2 regions of the Streptomyces flaveolus genome follow, and region 1 is predicted to be linked to the other one. Evidence: riboswitches for the same ligand, from Rfam matches in the RefSeq annotation. Region 1 holds a riboswitch; the other holds the start of a gene.
What was found. A riboswitch is a leader RNA that binds a small molecule or an ion and turns the genes downstream of it on or off. The one in region 1 is predicted to bind cobalamin.
Positions count from the first base shown of each region.

Region 2: it holds a riboswitch for cobalamin, as region 1 does, so the genes downstream of both, ACIRG6_RS10465 (ribonucleoside-diphosphate reductase subunit alpha) here and ACIRG6_RS27580 (energy-coupling factor ABC transporter permease) in region 1, are expected to answer to the same signal.

Region 1 covers NZ_JBIWKU010000010.1:96,558-104,203, reverse strand. The annotation lists gene ACIRG6_RS27595 (ATP-binding cassette domain-containing protein) at 1-195, opposite strand, end outside; gene cbiQ (cobalt ECF transporter T component CbiQ) at 192-941, opposite strand; gene ACIRG6_RS27585 (energy-coupling factor ABC transporter substrate-binding protein) at 942-1,280, opposite strand; gene ACIRG6_RS27580 (energy-coupling factor ABC transporter permease) at 1,277-1,972, opposite strand; cobalamin riboswitch at 2,003-2,188, opposite strand; gene ACIRG6_RS27575 (potassium channel family protein) at 2,322-2,816, opposite strand; gene ACIRG6_RS27570 (chloride channel protein) at 2,915-4,345, opposite strand; gene ACIRG6_RS27565 (cell division protein SepF) at 4,941-5,333, shown strand; gene ACIRG6_RS27560 (AAA family ATPase) at 5,484-6,650, shown strand; gene ACIRG6_RS27555 (nucleotide pyrophosphohydrolase) at 6,647-7,009, shown strand; gene ACIRG6_RS27550 (DUF6099 family protein) at 7,230-7,646, shown strand, end outside.
Region 2 covers NZ_JBIWKU010000003.1:204,128-211,773, reverse strand. The annotation lists gene ACIRG6_RS10480 (helix-turn-helix domain-containing protein) at 1-63, opposite strand, end outside; gene ACIRG6_RS10475 (hypothetical protein) at 157-426, shown strand; gene ACIRG6_RS10470 (ribonucleotide-diphosphate reductase subunit beta) at 339-1,352, opposite strand; gene ACIRG6_RS10465 (ribonucleoside-diphosphate reductase subunit alpha) at 1,352-3,733, opposite strand; cobalamin riboswitch at 3,857-3,997, opposite strand; gene ACIRG6_RS10460 (GNAT family N-acetyltransferase) at 4,050-4,556, opposite strand; gene mctP (monocarboxylate uptake permease MctP) at 4,628-6,256, opposite strand; gene ACIRG6_RS10450 (DUF3311 domain-containing protein) at 6,253-6,510, opposite strand; gene ACIRG6_RS10445 (GntR family transcriptional regulator) at 6,649-7,413, opposite strand.

The sequences.
Region 1 (7,646 bases):
ACCGGCATGCGGCCGCAGTCCGCCGCTGAGCAGCCGCATCAGCGTCGTCTTGCCGCTGCCGTTGCGGCCCAGCAGCGCCAGCGCGCGCCCCTCGCGCACCTCGAAGTCCAGGCCGCTCAGCACCACCGGCCCCTCCTCGTACCCGAACGACGCGTCCCGCAGGGCGACCAGGGCAGGTGCGACGGGCTCGTTCACGACAACGGCCTTTCCAGTACGAAGGTGAGGGCGGCCAGCGCCGCCAGCAGGGTGACGCTCGCCGCCGTGAAGGGCACGGAGACCCGGGCCTCGGGCACCAGGACGCGCAGCGTGCCGTCGTAGCCGCGCCCCGCGAGCCCGGCCTGCAGCCGCGTCGCCCGGTCGAAGGCCCGCACGAACGCGGTGGCGCCGAGCCCGCCGAGCGAACGCCAGGCGGCGGCCCGGGTGGTGTGCCCCAGCCGCGCGGCCTGCGCCTCACGGATCCGGCGCACGGAGTCCAGCAGCAGGAAGCTCATGCGGTACGTCACCAGCGCCACGTCCACCACTGGCGCGGGCACCCCGGCCCGCACCAGACGGGGCAGCAGGTCGGACATCGGCGTGGTGAACGCGAACAGCAGCACCCCGAGGGACGCCGCCGACGTGCGCAGCAGCAGCTCCCCGGCGCGCACCGCTCCGCCGTCCGCCGCGCCCACGAAGCCGTCCGGGCCCCCGACCCGCACCAGCAGCGGCAGCGCGCCGGTCACGCAGAACCCCAGCGGCACCCGGTACGCCCGCCACAGCCGCCGCCGGGGCACACCCGCCGGGCCGAGCAGCACGGCCAGCGCCGCCACCAGCACCAGTGCCGCGCCCGGCCAGGGCGGCAGCGAGATCGCGAGCACGGTCAGGCCCAGCCCGAGCACGGCCTTGTCCACGGGGTGGCGGTGGCGCCACCGGCTGCTGTGCGCCGCCGCGTCGATGGGCAGCACTCAGTCCCCTTCGGGCGTGTGCGTGGCCTGCCGGGCCGCCCGCTCCTCGCCCTGCCGGCGTCCCCGGCGCAGACCGAAGTAGTAGGCCAGCACGCCCGCGCCGAGCGCCGCCTGCAGGGAGAACAGCGCGGACTCGATCTCCCCGGACGGCGGCTTGTACAGCGGCGAGAACCACGGTTCGTAGTCCGGCTCGATCTCCGTGATCGCGGTCTCCGCCTCGCCGTCGGAACCGGCGAACGGCTCCTTCTTGTGGTCGCCGAGACCGAGCACCAGCGGCAGCACCGCGAGCGCGGCCACCGCGACCAGCAGCAGGACGTTGATCTTCGTGTTGCGGCTCATCGGACGACCGCCTCCCCACGCTCGCCGGTGCCCGCCGGCAGTACGCCCAGCCGGGTCAGCTCGCCCTTGCTGGACTGCACCAGCAGCCGCATCACGACCACCGTGAGCAGGCCCTCGCTCACCGCGAGCGGGATCTGCGTGACGGCGAAGATGGACCCGAACTTGCCGAGCGCGCCCAGGAATCCGCTGCTCGGGTCGGGAAAGGCCAGCGCGAGCTGCACGCTGGTGACGCAGTAGGTGGACAGGTCGGCGGCGAACGCCGCGCAGAACACCGTGACCATCAGCGGTGCCCCGTACCGGCGCAGCAGGCGGTAGGTGCCGTATCCGGCCCAGGGGCCGGCGATCGCCATCGAGAAGGCGTTGGCGCCGAGCGTGGTCAGACCGCCGTGGGCGAGCAGCAGTGCCTGGAAGAGCAGGGTGATCGTGCCCAGGACCGCCATGATGGGCGGCCGGAACAGGATGGCGCCCAGACCGGTCCCCGTGGGGTGCGAACAACTCCCGGTGACGGAGGGCAGTTTCAGGGCCGACAGCACGAACGTGAAGGCTCCGGACGCCCCGAGCAGCAGCGTGCTCTCGGGATGTTCCCTGACCTCACGGGTGAGTGACCGTACTCCGTGGACGACGAACGGCGCGGACGCGACACCCCAGGCGATCGCGTGCGCCGGAGGCAGAAAGCCCTCGGCTATGTGCATGGCTCAGCAGACCCTCTCCAGCACCTCGTGGATGGACGACGCGCCTTGGCCGGTCTCCTGGCTGACGGGTACCACCGCCCGAACTCCGCCTTCCCGGGTCCCAAGGACCCAGTGGCTGCCCGTCAGTGGGCTGGAGCCGGACTTCCCGATCACAGTGGCGAGGGCCGCACCGGTACTTCACCGGATTTCCCGTTCACCAAGGCGTGGCGACAGTAGTGCGCCCGCGAGGGTGGTGACAAGCAGGCCTCCCCGCGGGCGGCCCCCGCCGGGCCGGTGGCCGCGGGAACATTCCGCGCCGGTGCTCCCTCGTACGGTGCCGCCGTCCTCGCGCGACGTGGCGAAGATCTCCTCACGCCCGCGGCGGAGGGGGAGGTGGCGGGTCGTCACGGGCGGGGCTGTCGTCGGTGCGCCGGACCACCCGCGAACGCAGCTGCTGGCCCAGTGCCGTGCCGGCGGCGGTGAGGAAGACGAAGCTGTAGAGGATCTGCAGGATGGCCACGACCCGCGCCGTCTGGCCGTGCGGGGTGATGTCCCCGTAGCCGACGGTGGCGAGGGTGACGACGGTGAAGTACAGGGAGTCGACCCGGGTGCGCAGCCCGATGAACTCACCGGGCTGCTTGGCCAGGACGTAGTAGGTCGCGGCGAAGACGTGCACCGAGAGCAGGATCAGCAGGGCGATGACCACGCCGGGATGGGTGTCCGTGCGGCCGGTGAGGACATGGCGGATCTGCCGCAGCAGCAGCGCTGCCACGACCGCCAGGGCCAGGGCGAACAGGAGCCAGCTCAGGACGGGGCGGTGGGGGCCCAGCCGGTCGAGCGGCAGCAGGAAGTAGGCCACGACCAGGCCGGCGGCCGCGCAGACCCGCACCAGCCAAACCCGCGCCGAACGCGACGAGGCGCCGGACCCGGCCCGGTGCTCCCGCCCGCCGCCCCCGCGACCGGTCACCGGTCCGGCTCCGCCCCGGGGTCGGCCCGCGGCCGCGGATCCGGCTCCGCCCCGCGGTCCGGCCCCGGTCGCACCGGCGCCTGCGCCGCCTCCGTCTCCGGCGGGTTCCGGCGGACCGCCTGGGCGACGATGAAGGCGACCACCGACGCGACGACGATCAGCGGCATCTGGTCGTGCGCGTCCCTGCCCACCAGCAGGACCGCCAGTACCGAGCCGGCCAGCGGCAGCCCCGTCACCGCGGCCGCGGCGGCGGAGATGCCGAGGGCGAGGGCCGGTGTGACGCCGAAGCCGGGCAGGCCCGAGCAGGCCAGGGCCGTCGCCGTGCCCAGCAGCACGGAGGGGAAGATCGGACCGCCGCGCAGACTGCCCAGCGCGATGCCCCACGCCAGTCCCTTGCACGCGACGAGCGCGACCAGCGCGCCCACCGACCAGGCGTGCGGATGCGCGGCGAGCTGGGCGAGAGCCGCCTGCCCGGACAGCGCCGCCTCCGCCGGCGAACGGCCGGTGATCAGGGCGTAGGCGGCGATGCAGACACCGACCGCCGTGGCGCACAGGACGATGCGGACGGCCGTGCGGTGTTCCGTCCAGGTGACGGTGCGGCGGCCCAGCGCGCGGGCGAGCGTGATCAGCACCGCGATCAGCGCCGCCGTCGGGATACCCCACAGGAAGTCGCCGGCGTCGGGGGCGGTGTTCGGCGGCACGTCGGGCAGGGACAGCGCGCCGATGTCCAGGCCGGTCCAGTTTCCGAAGCCGGTGAAGACCAGGGCGCCCGTCGCGCTGGCCAGCAGACAGGGCAGCAGCAGGGCGACCATCCGGGCGCCGGCGAGGCCCGCGCCCTCGATGAGCAGGACGGCCGCCGCCACCGGGCCGCCGAGGATGGTGGAGATCGCGGCGGTGGAGCCCGCCGTCGCGAGGATCGCGCTCGCCCTCGGATCCGCGTGCGCGCCCGCCCGCCGCACCGCGAGCAGGGCGAGCCCGCTGCCGACGGCCATCAGGGGGGCCTCGGGCCCCAGGACCACGCCGAGCGGCAGGGTGGCCAGCGCGGCCAGGACGGCGCCGGGCAGGGCCTTCGGCCCGACGGGCGCGCCGCCCAGCCCGTTCACCGGCAGATGCCCTCCGGCACCCGGCATCCGGGTCACGATCGGCGCCAGGATCAGCCCCGCCAGCACCAGCGCGGGCAGCGGCCACCACCAGGGCGGGGTGCCGTACCCGGCGGCCTCCGGCAGCGACGTCCACACCCAGTGCTGGAGCTCGTGCTGGAGGGCGACGAAGAAGAAGCAGGCCAGCGCGATGGGAACGCCGAGCAGCACGCACAGCAGCAACAGCAGCAGGTAGCCGTGGCTGAGCAGGGTGCGCCGCAGGGACTGCTCGGCCCGGGCCGGGACGGCGTTCGCCGGTGCGGCCGACGGGCTCTCGGGCGCCGTCACCGGGCCGTCCGGCGCCAACCCGGCACGGGCCGGGCGAGCGGCGGCAGGGGCTGAGTCGTCACGGGCCCTCCCATGGTCCGCCCACCTCCCGGCGCGGACCGGCGGCCCGTCGCGCGTGCATCGTGTGTGCTTCAGTAAACGCGAGGCGGCGAGGGCCCGCATGCCACGAACCGCCCTCCGGGCGTAGAGCCCCGGACAGCCCGGCCCCGCCCCGCCCGGACCCCCATGCGCCGGACCGCCACCAGCGGGCTCGTCCCGCCCCGGGCACCGCTCGGTGTGCGGAGCGGGAGCCCGTCGCGCGGCCGCTCCGCCCGGGTGACGCGTGCGGTTCACCGGCATCGGCGGGCGCGCGGGCCTGCTCGTCCTGCCAGGGGCACCGCTCGGCGTGCGGTGGGAAGACCGCCGCCCCGGGGTACCTGCGCGGCACACCGGCACCGGCGGCAGGGGCGGCCCGGCTCACCCCGCGGATCCGCGGTTCCGGGTGGCGGTGAGCGCCGGGACGGTCGCGGACCGTGTCGCTGTTGGGCCGAACGGGTGAGTTGACGTAAGAATTGGCTGGTGCACGCATTGAAGGCGAGTGGAATCGGGGGAGCCGGTGAACAGCTACGACGTCACCGATGAACAGTGGGAAGGGCTCGCCCAGGTCGTTCCGTTGCGCGGGCGCGACGCCTGGCCGTCGTCGGTCGGTCATCGCGCGCTGCCGGAGGCGGAGACGGAGGCACGGCGGCGCTTCGTCGTCCTGCGGGTCAACGTCTTCGCGGACGCCCGCGAGGTCGCCGAGACACTGATGTCCGGTATCCCGGTGCTCCTGGACCTGACCAACGCCGAGACCGAGGTCGCCAAGCGCGTCCTGGACTTCAGCACGGGCGTCGTCTTCGGTCTGGCCAGCGGCATGCACCGGGTCGACCGCAACGTGTTCCTGCTGACCCCGTCCGGGACAGAGGTGAACGGCCTGATGGAGGGCGCGGCCGGAGTTCCCGGGATGTGACGGCCCCCGGGCCGGGAGCCGGTGCGGCGAGGGTCCGGCGGGCCCCGACGTGTGACACCCGCTCCCGGCCTGACGGGCCCGTCCCCCGATCGTGGGAACGTCGCCCGGGCGGAACGGTTCGCCCGGAATCCGGAGCTCTACGGTCCGGACATGGCCGTGTCACCCGCGTCGACGGCGTTCGCCGCCCCCGCCCCCGTCCCCGCGCACCCGGACCGACCGCGCGTCACGGAACTGCGGCTGTCCGCGTTCGCCCGGCACCGGCGTGCCCGGATCCCGCTCGCGCCCCTCACCCTGCTCGCCGGGCCCAGCGGCTGCGGCAAGACCAGCGCCCTGCGGGCGTACGAGGCGCTCGCCCGGCTCGGCGGCGGCGCGGAACTCGGCACGGTCTTCCCCGACCCGGTCGCCTGCGTCCCCGAGCGGGCCCGGCCCGACGCCCAGCGGCGCCGCGGCTTCCGCATCGGCTGCACGGTCGACGGACCCGAGGGCCCCGTACGCCTCGACGTGGTCGTGCAGGCGGAGCCCGAACTGCGCATCGTGGGGGAGCGGCTGACGGCCGGCGGACTCGTCCTGCTGCAGACCGCCCTGCGTGACCCCGGCCGGCGTGCCGTGCAGGCCGCCTGGCACACGGCCGGGTCGGCGCCGGTCACGCGCGCTCCGCTGCCCGACGACCGGCTCGGCACCCCGCTGCTGCCGCTGCGCGTGGCCGGCAGGACCGACGGAGAGCGCAGGGTGCTGGCAGCGGCCGAGCAGACGGTGGTCGCCCTGCGCTCCGTCTTCGCCTGCGACCCGCGCCCCGCGAGGATGCGCGAGCCCGTGCCCACCGGCTCCGGCCGGCTGCTCGGCGGCTGCGACAACCTCGCCGACGTGCTGTGGCGCACCCGGGTCGAGTGCGGCCGCCGGCACGCCCAGTTCGTCACCGCGGTACGCGCCGGATGCGCGGGCCCGGTCGAGGACGTCCTGGCCGAACCGCTCGCCGGCGGGGTGGTCCGCGCGCTGCTGGACCGGGGCGACGGCATCCGCACCGGCCTCCCGCGCCTCGGCTACGGCGAACTGCGCTACCTCGCCCTCGCGCTCGTGCTGTTCACCGGCCCCGGCGTCCTGGAGGTCGACCCGGCCGGCGAGGTGCCCGCCGCGCTGCAGGCGCTCACCGTGCTCGCCGACGGCCTCGACCGCGGCCTGGACGTGCGTCAGCGCGCCGAACTCCTCCGGCTGGCGGTCCGGATGTGCGACCGCGGGCACATCCGCCTCGTCGGCGCCGTCGCGGACGCCTCCTGGACGGCGGCACCGGGCGTCACGGTGGTACACCTGAGTCCGTGACCGATCACCCCCGGCCTTCCCCGGACCTGGCGGCGTTGCAGCGCAGACTGGCCGAGTTCGCCGCCGCACGGAACTGGCAGCCGTACCACACCCCGAAGAACCTGGTCGCCGCCCTCAGCGTGGAGGCCTCCGAACTCGTCGAGATCTTCCAGTGGCTGACGCCCGAGCAGTCGGCCCGCGTCATGGACGACCCCGAGTCCGCGCACCGCGTCCGGGACGAGGTCGCCGACGTCCTGGCGTATCTGCTCCAGTTCTGCGAGGTGCTCGGCATCGACCCGCTCGCCGCGCTGGACGCGAAGATCGATCGCAACGAGTCCCGCTTTCCCGCGCGCGGCGACGGCGGAGACCACGGGAGCTGACGGCGGGAAAGCGGGCGGGAAGGAGAACGGGAGACGAACGCCGGGGAGTCCCGCACTCCACTATCACTCTTAGTAGTCTAATCCGGGCTTGTAGCCCCTTTGTTGTCCGAATATTTCTGCCTAGCTCTGGCTTTTCACCCCACACACCTTCACTCTGGGTAGTGAGCAACGGAGTTCGGGCGGACGCGCCGCGGGCGCGTCGGACAGACGGGGGCAGCGCATGGACGCGGTGCGGCTCATCGTGACGAGCGGGCGTGCCCTGGCAGCCGGCGGCGGGGTGCCGGAGATCCTGACGGAGGTGTGGCAGGCGCAGGCTCTCGCCCAGGCGATCGGCAGCCGACTGGCGGTCCAGGGACCACCCGAACTGCGCGGCGAGGCTCTGGGACTGACCGAACTGGCGGGCCGGGGCTGCGGAGTGCTGCGCACCCCGGACCTGTCCCCGGGTGAGCTGCGCGCCGCCCAGCTCACCGAGCTGGGCGACGCCCGCCAGGCCCTGATGTGCCTCGGCACACTCCTCGGCGAGATCGGCATCGCCCTCGTCGGCATCGCCTGCACGGTGGAGGACGAGGGCACGTACTGGCAGTGCATGGAGGCCATCGACGCGGCGGACGAGTCGCGGGACCGGGTCCTGGAGATG
Region 2 (7,646 bases), on a different contig from region 1:
GACCACGCCGAGTTCGAAGGGATGTGCGCCGTCCAGCAGAACGGCGGCCACGTTCTTCAGCATGCCGTCAGTGTGCCTCGAAAGTGGCAGGAAATCGAGGCCCTACGGCAGTCCTGCCACTCACGGTAAGGAGTCTGGAGCGCGACAGTGGTGTCTATGAACGCAGACCAGACAGAAGCCCTGATCGGAATGCTCCTGACCTTCGGACTCCTGGTCCTCATGGTCCTCCCCTCGGTGATCGGCATCGTGCGCGACCGGCGCATCGATCGGCAGATCAGGGAGGCCCAGGAGGACCGGGAGAACCTGGAGGACCGGGAGTCCGTCCCACGGAGGGAGACTCAGAAGTCCTCGTCCAGGTCGACGGTGCCCTCCACCGCCACCTGGTACGCCGAGGGACGACGCTCGAAGAAGTTGGTCAACTCCTGAACGCCCTGGAGCTCCATGAAGGAGAAGGGGTTCTCGGAGCCGTACACCGGGGCGAAGCCGAGCCGCGTCAGACGCTGATCGGCCACGCACTCCAGGTACTGCCGCATCGAGTCGGTGTTCATGCCCGGGAGGCCGTCACCGCACAGGTCGCGCGCGAACTGCAGCTCGGCCTCGACGGCCTCCCGCAGCATGTCGGTGACCTGCTGCCGCAGCTCGTCGTCGAAGAGGTCCGGCTCCTCCTTGCGGACGGTGTCGACCACGTCGAAGGCGAACGACATGTGCATCGTCTCGTCGCGGAACACCCAGTTGGTGCCGGTGGCCAGGCCGTGCAGCAGGCCCCGGCTGCGGAACCAGTACACGTAGGCGAAGGCGCCGTAGAAGAACAGGCCCTCGATGCACGCGGCGAAGCAGATGAGGTTGAGCAGGAAGCGGCGGCGGTCGGACCTGGTCTCCAGGCGGTCGATCGACTCGACCGAGTCCATCCACCGGAAGCAGAACTCGGCCTTCTCCCGGATCGAGGGGATGTTCTCCACGGCCGCGAAGGCGGCGGCGCGGTCGTCCGGGTCGGGCAGGTAGGTGTCGAGGAGCGTCAGATAGAACTGGACGTGGACGGCCTCCTCGAACAGCTGCCGGCTCAGGTACAGCCGCGCCTCGGGGGAGTTGATGTGCTTGTAGAGGGTCAGCACCAGGTTGTTCGCGACGATCGAGTCGCCCGTCGCGAAGAAGGCCACGAGCCGTCCGATGAGGTGCTGCTCCTCGGGGCTGAGCTTCGCGAGGTCGGCGACGTCCGAGTGGAGGTCGACCTCCTCCACGTGCCAGGTGTTCTTGATGGCGTCCCGGTAGCGCTCGTAGAAGTCCGGGTAGCGCATGGGGCGGAGAGTCAGTTCGAAGCCCGGGTCGAGCAGGTTCTTCGTGGTGTCGTTCATCACTGGCAGGCCTCGCAGGACTCGGGGTTTTCCAGGGAGCAGGCGACCGCTTCGGGGTCCGGGGCGGCCTGCACGGGCACGGTGGCCCGGCCGGCGGCGCGGGCGATGCGGGTCGCCGGGCGGGAGCGCAGGTAGTACGTGGTCTTCAGGCCCTGCTTCCAGGCGTACGCGTACATCGAGGAGAGCTTCCCGATGGTCGGCGTCTCCAGGAACAGGTTCAGCGACTGGGCCTGGTCGAGGTACGGGGTGCGGGCGGCGGCCATGTCGATCAGGGCGCGCTGCGGGATCTCCCAGGCGGTGCGGTACAGCGCGCGCACGTCCTCGGGGATCCACGCGAAGTCCTGCACCGAGCCGTTCGCCTCGCGCAGCGCCTCACGGGTGCGGGCGTCCCACACGCCCAGCCGCTTGAGGTCGTCGACCAGGTACGAGTTGACCTGGAGGAACTCGCCGGACAGCGTCTCGCGCTTGAACAGGTTGGACACCTGCGGCTCGATGCACTCGTAGACGCCCGCGATGGAGGCGATCGTGGCGGTCGGCGCGATCGCGAGGAGCAGCGAGTTGCGCAGCCCGGTCGTCGCGATGCGCTCGCGCAGGGCAGCCCAGCGCTCCGGCCAGGCCGCCCGGACGTCGTAGTGGTCGGGGTGCAGCACGCCCCGGGCGGTACGGGTCTTCTCCCAGGCCGGCAGCGGACCGTTCCGCTCGGCGAGGTCGGCGGACGTCTCGTACGCGGCGAGCATGATCCGCTCGGCGATGCGGGTGGACAGGTCCCTGGCCTCGGGGGAGTCGAAGGGCAGGCGCAGCTGGAAGAAGACGTCCTGCAGGCCCATCGCGCCGAGGCCGACCGGGCGCCAGCGGGCGTTGGACCGGCCCGCCTGCTCGGTCGGGTAGAAGTTGATGTCGACGACCCGGTCCAGGAAGGTGACGGCGGTGCGGACGGTGGCGTCCAGCCGTTCCCAGTCGATGTCGCCGCCGGTCACGAAGGCGCCCAGGTTGACCGACCCGAGGTTGCAGACCGCGGTCTCCCCGTCGTCGGTGACCTCCAGGATCTCCGTGCAGAGGTTGGAGGAGTGGACGGTGTGGCCCGGCTCGGCAGTCTGGTTGGCGGTGCGGTTGGCGGTGTCCTTGAAGGTCATCCAGCCGTTGCCGGTCTGCGCGAGGGTGCGCATCATGCGGCCGTACAGCTCACGGGCCGGGAGGGTCTTCCTGGCCAGGCCCTTCGCCTCGGCCTCCCGGTAGGCCGCGTCGAACTCCGCGCCCCACAGGTCGACCAGCTCCGGCACGTCCGAGGGCGAGAACAGCGACCAGGGTCCGTCCGCGTCCACCCGGCGCATGAACTCGTCCGGGATCCAGTGGGCGAGGTTCAGGTTGTGCGTGCGGCGGGCGTCCTCGCCCGTGTTGTCCCGCAGCTCCAGGAACTCCTCGATGTCGGCGTGCCAGGTCTCCAGGTAGACCGCCGCCGCGCCCTTGCGCCGGCCGCCCTGGTTCACCGCGGAGACCGAGGCGTCCAGCGTCTTCAGGAACGGGACGATGCCGTTGGAGTGCCCGTTGGTGCCGCGGATCAGCGAACCCCGGGCGCGCACGCGGGAGTAGGCGATGCCGATGCCGCCGGCGTGCTTGGAGAGGCGGGCGACCTGGTGGAGGCGGTCGTAGAGGGAGTCCAGCTCGTCCTTGGGGGAGTCGAGGAGGTAGCAGGACGACATCTGGGCGTGCCGGGTGCCGGAGTTGAAGAGGGTGGGGGAGGAGGGCAGGTAGTCCAGGCGGCTCATCAGCCCGTAGAGCGCGGCGACCTCGTCCACCGAGCGGAGTGTGTCGTCCTCCGCGAGCCCGGCGGCCACGCGCAGCAGGAAGTGCTGGGGGGTCTCGACGACCTTGCGGGTGAGCGGGTGCCGGAGCAGGTAGCGGCTGTACAGCGTGCGCAGCCCGAAGTAGCCGAAGCGGTCGTCGGCGGCCGGGTCGGTCAGCGCGTCCAGGCGGGCCGCGTGCAGCCGTACGAACCCGGCGGTGCGGTCGGCGATCAGTCCCTCGCGGTGGCCGGTGGCGACGGACTCGGTGAAGGAGGTGACGCCCTGGGAGGCGGCCTCGGCGCGGATGCCGATGGTCAGCAGCCGGGCGGCCAGCCGGGAGTAGACCGGGTCCTCCGAGATCAGGCCGGCCGCGGCCTCCGTGGCCAGCTCCCGCAGCTCCGCCTCGTCGGCCCGCGCGGACCGGCCGCGCAGTGCGGCGGCGGCGACCCGGCCGGGGTCGGCGTCGGGGAGGTCGGCGGTGAGGTCGGTCAGGGTCCGCAGCAGGGCGGCACCGGGTCCGTCGGCTTCCTCGGTCACGGGGGTCGCAGAAGCCGTCGCAGCGGACGCTGAGACCGGGTCGGCTGGCGCGATGGTCACGTGGGGCACTCCCTCGCTCGGCACGGGGCCAGGCGGAGGGCGGGGGCAGCTCACGAGCGCACGCGGCGTCGCGTCCACCGGCCCATTCCGCGAGGCCCGGACGTCATGGCACCCGGACCGGGACGGCCGGGCGCACTGTCGGCAGGTCCTCGGACTGAAGCCCGTGCGCGCTCACGCGGGTACGCGAACACACACAAGTACACCGTTGCGGGACAGTTCCGGATTCGCACCGGATTCCCCTGCGGCGACAGCGAGCATGAGCATACATCTTGTGCCGGGTTCCGCGAGCACCCCCAGATGTTGTGCCGCGCCGGTGTCAGAGCGTCAGTTGGTAGGTGAGCAGCGTGATGTCGTCGAGCTCCGGCAGCGGGTTCCAGTCGCGGTCGGGCGTGCGGGTGAAACCCAGGCGTTCGTAGAGCCGGTGGGCGGTGCGCATGGTCCGCTGGGTCGACAGCACGACGCGTGCGCAGCCCTCGACGGCCCGCGCGCGGTCGACACAGGACCGTACGAGGGCCTCGCCGACACCGCGTCCCCGCGCGTCGTGGGCGACGGCGAGCATGCGTATCTCGGCCTCGCCGGGCCGGGCGATGTCGGCCATGGGGCCGCCGGACGGCACGAAGGTCACGCCGCCGAGGACGCGGCCGTCCGCGGCGGCGACCAGGAGCTCCGCGGCGGCGGCCCGCTTGGCCGCGTTCCGCAGTTCGCCGAGGTAGGGGTCGCTCCCGCCGAAGTCGAGGAGGCCGTCGTGGAGATAGGCGTGGGCAGTGATGTCGCCGAGGGCCCCGTACTCGTCGGGTGACGCCGGCCGGATCGCGAAGTCCATGGGCCGAGTGTGCCCGACGGGCACGACGACGGGCCGCCGGATTTCTCCGACGGCCCGTCGCTCGCGGGGGATCAGTGCGAGGTGCCCGCGGTGGCCGGGGGCAGCTCCACCTGGACGCCGGGGTCGCCCGCGTCCGCCGTGTAGTCGCTCGGCCGGGTCTCGTCGATGCCGTCGGGTGCCTTGGCGGCCTTCAGGACGAACGTCAGGACCACGGTGACCAGGACGTTCAGCACGAACGCGGTGAGACCGATGTAGCCGATCTCGCCGATGCCCGGGATCTCCTTCGAGGAGCCGCCGAAGTGCGCCTGCGTCGGCGAGGCGACCCCGTACGCGGCGGCCGTGCCGTAGACCATGCCGACCGCCCAGCCGGCGAGCAGGGCCCAGCGGTGGAACCAGCGGGTGAACAGGCCGCCCACCAGGGCCGGGAAGGTCTGCAGGATCCAGATGCCGCCGAGCAGCTGGAAGTTGATCGCGACCGTCTTGTCCATCGTCAGGACGAAGACCAGGGCGCCCACCTTCACCAGCAGCGACACCAGCTTGGAGACCTTGGTCTCCTGCGCCGGGGTGGCGTCGGGCTTGATGAAGTCCTTGTAGATGTTGCGGGTGAAGAGGTTCGCTGCTGCGATCGACATGATCGCCGCCGGGACCAGGGCACCGATGCCGATCGCCGCGAAGGCCACGCCCGCGAACCAGTCCGGGAACATGTCCTCGAACAGCTGCGGGATCGCCAGCTGGCCGTTGCTCACCTTGACCCCGGCCGCGATCGCCATGAAGCCCAGCAGGGCGAGCAGGCCGAGCATCAGGGAGTACAGCGGCAGGATCGTGGTGTTGCGGCGGATCACCTCACGGCTGCGGGAGGACAGCGTCGCGGTGATCGAGTGCGGGTACATGAAGAGCGCGAGCGCCGAACCGAGCGCCAGCGTGGCGTACGTCCACTGGCTCGCCTCGCCCGGCACCACCGCGCCGCGCGGCTTCCCGGTCGCCTCGTTGGTCTGGCTGAACGCCTCGCCCGCCTTGGCGAAGATGTCGTCGAAGCCGCCCAGCTTGATCGGGATGTAGATGATCGCCACCGCGATCACGAGGTAGATCAGCGTGTCCTTCACGAACGCGATCAGCGCGGGGGCGCGCAGACCCGACGAGTAGGTGTACGCCGCCAGCACACCGAAGGCGATCAGCAGCGGCAGGTCCTTGACGAACCAGTTGGTGTCCTCGCCGCCGCCTACGCCCATCACGTCCAGTACGGCCTGGATGCCGACCAGCTGGAGCGCGATGTACGGCATCGTGGCGAGGATGCCGGTGACGGCGACCGCGAGCGACAGGCCCTTGGAGCCGAACCGGCCGCGCACGAAGTCCGAGGTCGTCACGTAGCCGTGCTTGTGGGAGACCGACCACAGGCGGGGCAGGAAGGTGAAGATCAGCGGGTAGACGAGGATCGTGTACGGCACCGCGAAGAAGCCGGACGCGCCCGCCGCGTAGATCGCCGCCGGGACGGCCACGAAGGTGTACGCCGTGTAGAGGTCGCCGCCCAGCAGGAACCAGGTGACCCAGGTGCCGAACGAGCGGCCGCCGAGGCCCCATTCGTCGAGGCTGTGCTCGTTCTCGGCCTTGCGCCAGCGGGCGGCCAGGAAGCCCATCGCGGTGACGAGCACGAAGAAGAAGATGAAGACGGCGAGTGCGACGCCGTTCACGCCGTCGTTCACTGGGCACCGCCTTCCCGGCGGGCGCGCTGGTCACGCTGCCAGAGCTTGTACGCGATCACCGTCAGCACGGTGGAGATCAGCACCCACGCCATCTGGTACCAGTAGAAGAACGGGATGCCGATGAGCGTGGGGTCGGTCTTGGCGTACGAACCGACCCACAGCATGGCGACGAACGGTGCGACAAGGCAGAGGGCGATGACGACGCGCACCGGCGTCACCGTCGGCCCTCTGCTCACTTCTGGGGCTTGTGACATGCGGTGGCTCCGTCCCCTCGCTGATCACCTGGTGCAGTGCGCACGAAAATGTAGGTGACGGCGTCAAGAGAGCGGAAGACCTCGTCCGTATATCGGTCCTCAACCGCAATGTCGCGTGCCGCGCGGGAACGACAGGCCCTAGTCCTGGGGACGCTTGAGGCGAGCCACGAACTTGTAGCGGTCGCCCCGGTACACCGACCGGACCCACTCCACCGGCTGGCCCGTCCGGTCCAGCGAGTGCCGGGAGAGCATCAGCATCGGCAGGCCGACGTCGGTGCCGAGCAGGCCGGCCTCGCGCGGGGTCGCCAGCGAGGTCTCGATGGTCTCCTCGGCCTCGGCGAGATGGACGTCGTACACCTCGGCGAGGGCCGTGTAGAGGGACGTGTACTTCACCAGCGACCTGCGCAGGGCGGGGAAGCGCTTCGCCGACAGATGGGTCGTCTCGATGGCCATGGGCTCGCCGTTGGCCATGCGCAGCCGCTCGATGCGCAGCACCCGCCCGCCCGCCGTGATGTCCAGCAGCCCGGCGAGCCGTTCGTCGGCGGTGATGTAGCCGATGTCCAGCAGCTGCGAGGTGGGCTCGAGGCCCTGCGCCCGCATGTCCTCGGTGTACGAGGTGAGTTGCAGCGCCTGCGACACCTTGGGCTTGGCGACGAAGGTGCCCTTGCCCTGGATGCGCTCTAGGCGGCCCTCGACGACCAGCTCCTGCAGGGCCTGGCGCACGGTGGTGCGCGAGGTGTCGAACTCCGCGGCCAGCGTGCGCTCGGGCGGGACCGGCGTGCCCGGCGCCTGTGTCCGGGTCATGTCGAGCAGGTGCTTCTTCAGTCGGTAGTACTTGGGCACGCGCGCGGTACGGACGGTCGCCCCACCCTCGTTCTCCGCACTGCTGACGTCGGTGCTCATGCTCTGCCTTCCCGGCTCCGGGTGCCGAAGCGACCGACATCCCCTATCGGCCACGGCTCACATCGTGGCACGGGTTGGTGCCGGGAGGATCCCGCACGCTCCGTGATCCCTTCTGTATACCTCCGAGGTCCCCGTTGGTCTAGTCCACCGCGCCGCCCGAGGTCATTGGTACGTGCCGTCCGGCCGGTGCCGGCGCCGCGCCGTGGGGCGGTGGTACACCCGGCACCGGTCCG